One region of the Sphingomonas sp. Leaf30 genome, then DNA from elsewhere that is predicted to be linked to it. Evidence: predicted binding sites of a transcription regulator. Region 1 holds the regulator's gene; the other holds the start of a gene.

Region 1 (4,424 bases):
GCGGCGCGGATGCTCGCCATCGGCGCGATTGCGGCGGCGCTCGGCATCGGGCTGATCTGGGTACGATCGGACCGGGTGGCGGCACCGGTGCTCGCGGGGCCGACATTCGTGCAGCTGTCCGCGCGGGTCGAGACGATCGAACCGCTCGTCGCGCGTCGGCTGGCGCGGTTGACGGTGCGGCCGGTCGGGCCGGGGCAGGACGCCGATGGCGCGCCGGTTGCGTTGCCCGGCCGCGTCCGCATCAACCTGGCAGAGGCGGATGCGCCGGCGACGCTCGCGATCGGCGCGACCATAAAGCTTCGCGCGCGACTCATGCCGCCGCCCTTGCCGGCGGTGCCCGGCGCCTATGACTTTGCGCGCGTCGCTTGGTTCGGCGCGATCGGCGCGACGGGGCGGGGCTTTTCGCCTGTGGTGGTAGCAGAGCCGGGCCGCGGCGGCGCTGGAGTCCGGGTGGCGCTGTCGCGGCATATCGTCGCGCAGCTTGACGGGAGCGCGGGCGGGATCGCGGCGGCGCTGGCGACCGGCGACGTCGGCGCGATCAGCGACGCGGATGCGGAGGCGATGCGCCGCGCCGGGCTGGCGCATCTCCTTTCGGTAAGCGGCCTCCACATCACCGCGGCGGTCGCCGCGACGATGCTGATCGTGATGCGGCTGCTGGCGCTCAGCCCATGGCTCGCGCTGCACACGCGACTGCCACTGATCGCCGCGCTTGCCGGTGCCGCAGCGGCGATCGGCTACACCGTGCTGACGGGCAGCCAGGTGCCGACGATCCGCTCCTGCGTCGCCGCGTTGCTGGTGCTCGTCGCGCTGGCGATGGGGCGCGAGGCGATGACGTTGCGGCTCGTCGCGACGGGAGCGATCGCGGTGATGCTCGCGCTGCCCGAATCGCTCGCCGGGCCGAGCTTCCAATTGTCGTTCGCCGCGATCACCGCGATCATCGCGCTGCACGAGCATCCCGTCGTCCGTGCCACGTTCACGCCGCATGACGAGGGCCGCAGCAGACGCCTGTTGCGCGGCGCCGCGTCGCTGCTGCTGACCGGGCTCGTTGTCGAGGCGGCGCTGATGCCGATCGCGGTTTATCATTTCCACAAGGCCGGGCTGTACGGCGCGGTCGCCAATATCGTCGCGATCCCGCTGACCACGTTTGTCGTGATGCCGTTCGAGGCGCTGGCGCTGCTGCTCGACACGATCGGGATTGGCGCGCCCGCCTGGTGGCTGGTCCAGCATGCGCTCGACGCGCTGCTGTGGCTCGCGCGCGGCGTGGCGCATGCACCGGGCGCGGTCCGCGCGCTGCCGGCGGTGCCCGACGGGGCGTTTGCGCTGATGGTCGTTGGCGGGGTGTGGATCGCGCTGTGGCGGACGCGGTGGCGACGGATCGGAATGCTGCCCTTGGCGATTGGCGCGATCTGGGCGCTGACGACGCCGTCACCCGATATACTGGTCACGGGCGATGGTCGCCATGTCGCGGTCCGGACCGCCGCCGGGCTCGCGCTGCTTCGCGATCGGGCGGGGGATTATGTCCGCGATACACTGGCGGAGAATGGCGGGGTCGATGGTGAGCCGCTGCTGCTCGCGGATCAGCCCGACGCGCGGTGCAGCCGCGACCTGTGCCTGACCGATGTCGTCGCGCGGGGGCGGGCGTGGCGTGTGCTGGCAACGCGGAGCGTTTACCGGGTGCCGATCGCGGAGATGGTTGCCGCCTGCCGGCGCGCGGACATCGTCATCAGCGAGCGCGGGCTGCCGCGTGGTTGTACGCCGCGATGGCTGAAGCTCGATCGATCGGTGCTTGAGCGGACCGGGGGGATCGCGTTGACGCTGACCACGGGGCGGATGGTGACGGTGCTCAATCCGGGGGACCGGCACCCGTGGCGCGATCCACCGACGCTGGCGCGGTCAACGCGACGGTTTGGGGCGGCGGGCGATCAGCGCGGAGTGGCCGGGGGTGTGGCGCTGGTTCGGTTACGGTCGCTGGGCCGGGGGTGGTCGGAGCGATAGGCTGCGAATAGGTATGTCGGGTTGCGATCCTGCGCGGCTGGGGCCCCGACTGGCGCTCGCGCGATTCAAAAACCGGACGTTGATGCTTGGGGCCGCTGGTAAGCGCGTCGGATCGACATTTCCGTCGGTCCGCATTTCTGCTGAGACGTTTGCCGAGCCGACCTTCATCTGGTCTGCGGTTAGAGCCCAAAGTCATGGAGGGTGGCGTGCCGGGCTCTAGATCCTGACTTTCGTCAGGATGACGGAGGAGGTGGGACTGGGCCTGCTGGTTTAATGCGCGTGCCGCTTTTCTCCACCGTTGCTTTTGTCCGGAGTCTCGGGACGGGGGCGAAGGTGATGTCAGGTTGCCCCGGCTCATGCCAAACAAGGGGTGCCAAGCGCGCCAACCTTGCGGCTCTGTTTACGGGGCGTAGATCGAGGCGGTGCCGACATTTGACGTTCACCGAACGCCACGCCAGCCGGTTGCGCGGCGGTGATGACCGCCAGCGCTCCCCGGCATTCGTCAGTCGTAGCGGCGCAGGATACCCGACAGCTTGCCCTGAACCCGGACCTGAGCAGGCGCATAACGCTGGGGGTCATAGGCGCGGTTGGCCGGGTCGAGCCGAACCATTGCGCCCTCGCGGCGAAAATATTTCAGCGTCGCTTCGCTGTCCTCGATCAGCGCGACGACGATTTCGCCGTCGCGTGCGATCTCGGTGCGGCGGATCAGCGCGTAATCGCCATCGAGGATGCCGGCTTCGACCATCGAGTCCCCCGAAACCTCCAGCGCATAATGCTCGCCAGTGCCAAGCAAAGCGGCCGGGACAGCAAGCATCGAACTGCCTTCAAAGGCTTCGATCGGGACGCCGGCGGCGATCCGGCCGTGCAGCGGGATCTCGACGACGTCGTTCGCCGCGATGCGGGCGGGCGACGCGGGCGTGGCGCTGACCGTGTCCGGCGCAGATACTGTGTCGGCCGATGCCGCCGCCTTCGGCCCCGACTTCACCGCAGTCTGTGCGATTGCAGCCTCGGGACGCTCGGGCATCCTCAGCACTTCGAGCGCGCGCGCCCGGTTGGGCAGGCGCCGGATGAAGTTGCGCTCCTCAAGCGCGCTGATCAGACGGTGCACGCCCGATTTCGATTTCAGGTCGAGCGCGTCCTTCATCTCCTCGAACGAGGGCGACACGCCCGTCTCGGCGAGGCGGTCATTGATGAAGCAGACAAGCTCGTGCTGCTTGCGCGTGAGCATAACGGTTCTCCGTCCGGAACAGACGAGGAACTTCTATGGAACACTTGCAGCTTCGTCAAGCGGTGACGTCACGCGATGACGAGGATTTCCGCCGAGTCGCCCGCCCTTGCCGCCGGCGCGTCGCCGTCGCGGACGATCAGGCAGGACGAGCGAGCGAGCGTCAGCAGCATCGAGCTGTCCTGGATGGTCGAGGCATAGGCGCGGCCGTCGCGCAGTTCGGCGCGCATATAGTCGGTCCGCGACTGGTTGGGCGGAAGATCCTCGCCGAGCAGCGCGTGCGTCGTCTGCGGCAGGGGATCGCGCGCGCCGAGCATGTGCGCGACCACGGGGCGGACGAAGAGGATGGCGGTGACGAAGGCGGAGACGGGATTGCCCGGCAGGCCGAGCAGCATCGTCCGGCCAAGCGTGCCCGCCATCATCGGCTTGCCCGGGCGCAGCGCGATCCGCCAGAAGTCGATGCCGCCGCCCGCTCCCTCGATCGCGGGGCGGACGAGGTCGTGATCACCGACCGACGCGCCCCCGGTGGTCACAAGCAGATCGGCATCGACCCCGGCAAAGGCGTCACGCAGCGTGTCGAGCCGGTCGGGGAGGATTCCGAGATCGATAATGTCGACGGGCAGGTCGGCGAGCATCGCGGCGAGCATGATGCCGTTCGATTCCGGCAGCGGGACGGGATCGCTGGTCGAGCCGGGAGGGACGAGCTCGTCGCCCGTCGCGGCGACCGCGACGCGCAGCCGGCGGCCGACCGACAAGGCGCCGTGCCCGCCGGTCGCAGCGACTGCGATGCGGGCGGGCGTCAGCCGGTCGCCGGCCGCGATCAGCCGCGTGCCGGTCGCGAAGTCGAGCCCCTTGCGGCGCGTGTTGCGGCCTTCAAAGGCGGGGCCTTCGCCGTCGAGCATCAGCCGGTCGCCGTCGCGTGCGGCTTCCTCCTGGACGAGCACCGTGTCGGCGCCCGCCGGCATCGCCGCGCCGGTGAAGATGCGCGTCGCCTGTCCCGCGCCGACTGAACCGGTGAAGGGGCGGCCGGCCGCGCTCTCGCCGATGACCGTCCACGGCCCGGGCAGATCTGCGTAGCGGATCGCGTAGCCGTCCATCGCCGAGAGGTCGGTCGCAGGCTGGGTGCGGCGGGCGAGAATGTCCTCCGCCGCCCAGCGACCCATCGCCGATCGCAGCGGCACGGTTTCGGCCGGCACGCGCGATG
Region 2 (4,424 bases), on a different contig from region 1:
TGCTCCTGTGTTGGAAGGGGGGCGCGCATTTATGATGTGGTTGATGCCTCTGGTTGATCCCGAGGCTGTTGAAACGCTTTTGGGCCGTGTGGAGGGTTTGCGCGGACGGGCGTTGTTGCCAGTACCCCCTGCTACTCAACAACTCGGGATTGATTTAACGAGCACTCCGGTGGGGCTGACAAGGGCGCTCCGCGCCACAGAGGCCACCGATCGCTTAAGTGCGGCACTTCGATCATACCGACTAACTCGGAGGGCAAGCACCACAGTAGTGGTCCCAACGTTGCCCGCGCTTTCGGAGCTAGTGGCCTCTGGAGCAGTTTTTCGACTTGAACCCGTGCGGCCAATTGAGACGACATCCCCAGGGGCCGGGGCAGAGCCAGACCGGCCTATCCCAGGAGAGATTCGTACGATGCCGGTCGTTGGCGTGGTCGATGGAGGGCTAACGGCCGGGTCGTATAGATCTGCAGAGGCGTGGCGCGCGCCGGCGTTAGTCGCGGACGGCTATGCAGATCATGTTCATGGAAACCGGATATCGTCTTTAATTGTGCAGGGCCATGATTGGAACAACGGTCTGAGTCTGCCGGCGCTTTACTGTCAGGTTGGTGTGGTGCAGGCTATATCGCGCCGCGGATCTGGTGCTTTAGTAGATCCAGAAAGCTTTATTAATTATCTAGATGCCGTCATGGGCGCTTACCCATCTACTCGGGTTTGGAACCTTTCCTTAAATGAGCCGGGCGGGTGTGATCCCGAGAAGGTTAGCTATCTGGGGCATCAATTAGCGCGGTTAGCTAGAAAGCATAACGTGCTCCCTGTGATTTCGACTGGAAATCGGCCTGGAGATCTGCTGCAGCCGCCTGCTGATTGCGAGGCTGCTATCACGGCTGGCGGCCGCCTTCATGATAGTGATGGCAACGCGACGAACGATTGCCCCATCAGTCTCCCCGGACCAGGCCCCTCTGGTATGCTTAAACCCGAGGTTTCGAATTTTTCCCATGTCCGCGTCATCGGGGGACTCACGACTAGCGGTTCTAGTTATTCGGCCGCACTTACCTCGCCGTTGGCGGCGCATACGATGGAGCGTCTTCGGGATCCATCACCAGACCTCGTAAAAGCCCTGATACTGCATAGCTCAGCGGAAGGTGCGTTCGATCCAGGTCGAGGGTTTGGTTCTCCGACATTGGTAATGCCATGGGAGGCTCAAACCGGCAGCGTGACGCTGCAATGGCGAGCAAAATTGAAGCCGGGAGCCGCATATTACTGGGAACTCCCAATTCCCCCATCTTTGGTTCGAGCAGGAAAGCTAAGTGGCTCTGGTAAGCTAACCGCCATTTTAAACCCGCATCCGCTTACCTCCGAAATTGCAGGGCCAAACTATTTTAGTTCGCGGTTGGAAACCGCTTTGCAGGTAGAGCGTGGTGATAAATTCGAGAATCTTCTCGGCTCAATTGAAACTGGCCGCATGACTGAGGAACAGGCTCGATCGTTCGATCATAAGTGGAGTCCCGTTCGCCATCATTCCAAAAAGTGGCATGCGAAACAATACACTGGAAACTCGATGCGTGTTTATGCTCGGTGTTTCACGCGTGACTTGTATCTCTATGGGTTCGAAACCAATGCAGAGGCGCCGGAAATGGACGTCTGTTTCGTTCTTACTCTGGCGACCAAAGATGGGAACGATGCAATCTTTGGTGAGATAAGAAGTGCGCTGGGCGCTTTTGTCGAAGTGGCCACGATCGATATCGACATCAGCGTTGATGATATTCTGGGATGATTGTGATAGTTATCGAGGAGAAGTGATCGTGTCCGACAAAGACCTTAAAAAGTATACTTTGATCCATGATAATAAAAAGAATGACTGGGCGCTTAAACCCGATGCGGGAGGCCGTGCGAAGGCGAGATTTGAGACAAAGAAAGAGGCGACTCAAGGGGGTGTATTGAGCGACGCTCTTGGAAAAGCCGGCGGCTCAGTCAAAATCCAAAAAACGGATGGGCGGTACCAGGAAGAGCGCACTTACCCGCGTGGGAAGGATCCTAAAGGTTCGCCTGGATGATGCGTTCTTGAGCTTAAGAGCGTCGCGAGAAATGGGGCATGGCTGACAGCCGCATCAATCTGCATCATCAACGGTCCGGCAAAATGGCTGTCGAGATCATGCATCTCCACCTCGCAGCATCACGTTCCCAAGACGCATCGAAAGACGCCTAAAAAGTTCGCGGGCGAGGCGGGGGTTCTTGCGCTGTCTGCAGGATCCAGAGTTCGTCTACGCCCGCGCTGAACCGCACCGAACCGCACCGTTGCAGCCCCCTCTTTGTTAGCGAGTCCGCCTTGGATCTAGGCCCGCTATCGCTTCAGTTTTGAGCGCACCTTTTGCGACACGAAAAGACCGCGGGCGAGGCGGGGGGATCAGCGCGTATTATGGGGTCGCGACCTTGGCCGCGGGGCAGGATAGCCGCACGTCGTTGAAATCATGTGTTCCCTTTCTGTTCTGACTCACGCTACATGGCGGTCCAAAGAGTCGCTGGAACCATCATGCACCATCTCCACCTCCACGATGTCCCGTTCGACCTGATACCGCTCGAGGTGCCGTTCTTCCTGTCGCGGACGCCGGCTGGCTTTCCGTCGCCGGCACAGGATGACATGGAGGAGCCGATCGACCTCGGCGCCTGGCTCGTCCAACACCCGGCCGCGAGCTACATCATGCGCGTCGACGGCCACTCCATGCTGGGCGCCGGGATCAACGACGGCGACCTGATCGTCGTCGACCGATCCAGGACGCCGCGCGCCGGCGCGATCGTCGTTGCTCTGGTCCATGGCGACCGCACGCTGAAGCGCCTGCGGCACATGGACGGCCGGCACTGGCTCGTCCCAGAGGCCGAGGGCTACCCGCACACGCTCGTCGACGAGAATGTCGAGATCTGGGGCGTTGTCGTCGGCGTCGCGCGCCAAGTCCGGTGAGCGGGCCGATCGCGCTCATCGACTGCAACAACTACTATGTCTCGTGCGAGCGCGCGTTCGACAGTAGCCTCATCGGCGTGCCCGTGATCGTGCTGTCGAACAATGACGGGTGCGCCGTCGCCCGCTCGGCGGAGGCCAAGGCGCTTGGCATCAAGATGGGTGAGCCCGTCCACCTGCTGCGCGACAAGATCCGTGCGCACGGGATCCGCGTGCTGTCGTCCAACTACACCCTGTACGGCGACATGCAGCGCCGGGTCGTCGCGGCGTGCGATGCCTTTGCGCGGGACTTCGAGATCTACTCGATCGACGAGACGTTCCTTGACCTGACCGGCTTCGAGAACCGGGACCTGGTCGCGCACGTGAACGCGATGCGTGCCCAGGTGCGCCAGTGGACGACGATCCCCACCTGCGTCGGCATCGGGGACACCAAGACGCTGGCGAAGCTCGGCAACGCCGCGGCCAAGAAGAACCCGATGTTCGACGGCGTCGCCGATCTGCGCGACGATGCGGTTCGCAGATGGGTGATGGACCGGTTTCCGGTCGAGGACGTCTGGGGTGTTGGCGGCGCGACAGCCCGAAAGCTGCTGGCGCTCGGCATCGGCAATGCCGGCGCGCTGCGCGACATGCCGATGAAGCAGGCGCGCGCGGTCGGCACGGTCGTGCTGGAGCGCCTGGTCGGCGAGCTGCGCGGCGTCCCGTCCGATGCGGTCGAGACCATCGCCCCGCAGCGCAAGGGCATGGCGGTCACGCGCTCGTTCGGCACGCCTGTGAGCGACTTCCACACGCTGTTCGGCGCGCTCACACAATATGCGATGCGGGCGGGTGAGAAGCTCCGGTCGCATGGACTGGTTGCGGGGCGGCTGACCGCGTTCTTCCATACCAACAGGCACAAGCCCGACCGGCCGCAATATGCCGGCTCGCGCACCGTGGCGCTGCACCCGATGACCAGCGACAGCCTTGAGCTCATCGCCGCGGCGAAGCGCGGCGCGTCGGCCGCCTGGCGCGACGGCTATGCGTACACCAAAGCCGGCATCCTGCTCGACGATCTGATCGCGGCGGATATGCGCCCCCAAACATTGTTCGAGGGCGACACGGACAAGCGCGACCGGCTGATGGGCGCTCTGGACGAAATCAACACCCGCTTTGGAAAATTCTCCGCTACGACGGCGTCGCAAGGTTTCAAGCGAGAGTGGAAAATGCGATCGGAAATGAAGTCGCCCGCTTGGACGACCGACATCCGTGAGGTTCCAAAAGTTCGAGCGTGATTGCGTGGGCGCGCGCGGATGACCGAGATCAGAGCAACAGGCGGCTTGGCCGGTTTCAGACGGCAATCGAGATAACTGGACGTTTACTTGGTCGGAGGGCCGCACTCTACACCGCCCGTCTGGAACGGAGGCGGACCTTCTGCTTCAGGGTCGGCGTCGCAGCAAGACCGCAACCGAAAGGGGGCTTTAGACACAGCGCCATTTCG

The links. The regulator LexA, encoded in region 1, represses DNA repair genes until DNA is damaged. The targets are predictions, from matches to a motif close to GTTCCNCNCTTGTTCT.
Region 2: ASE89_RS15860 (LexA family protein) is a predicted target of LexA. The motif match lies at 2,470-2,485, and genes of this name have one in related genera.

The regions. Positions count from the first base shown of each region.
Region 1 is NZ_LMKZ01000001.1:1,263,312-1,267,735, forward strand. Features, by position in the region: gene ASE89_RS05870 (ComEC/Rec2 family competence protein) at 1-1,995, shown strand, start outside; gene lexA (transcriptional repressor LexA) at 2,498-3,223, opposite strand; gene ASE89_RS05880 (molybdopterin molybdotransferase MoeA) at 3,292-4,424, opposite strand, start outside.
Region 2 is NZ_LMKZ01000018.1:469,449-473,872, forward strand. Features, by position in the region: gene ASE89_RS20875 (S8 family peptidase) at 410-1,771, shown strand; gene ASE89_RS19995 (DUF2188 domain-containing protein) at 1,800-2,051, shown strand; gene ASE89_RS15860 (LexA family protein) at 2,528-2,953, shown strand; gene ASE89_RS15865 (Y-family DNA polymerase) at 2,950-4,218, shown strand.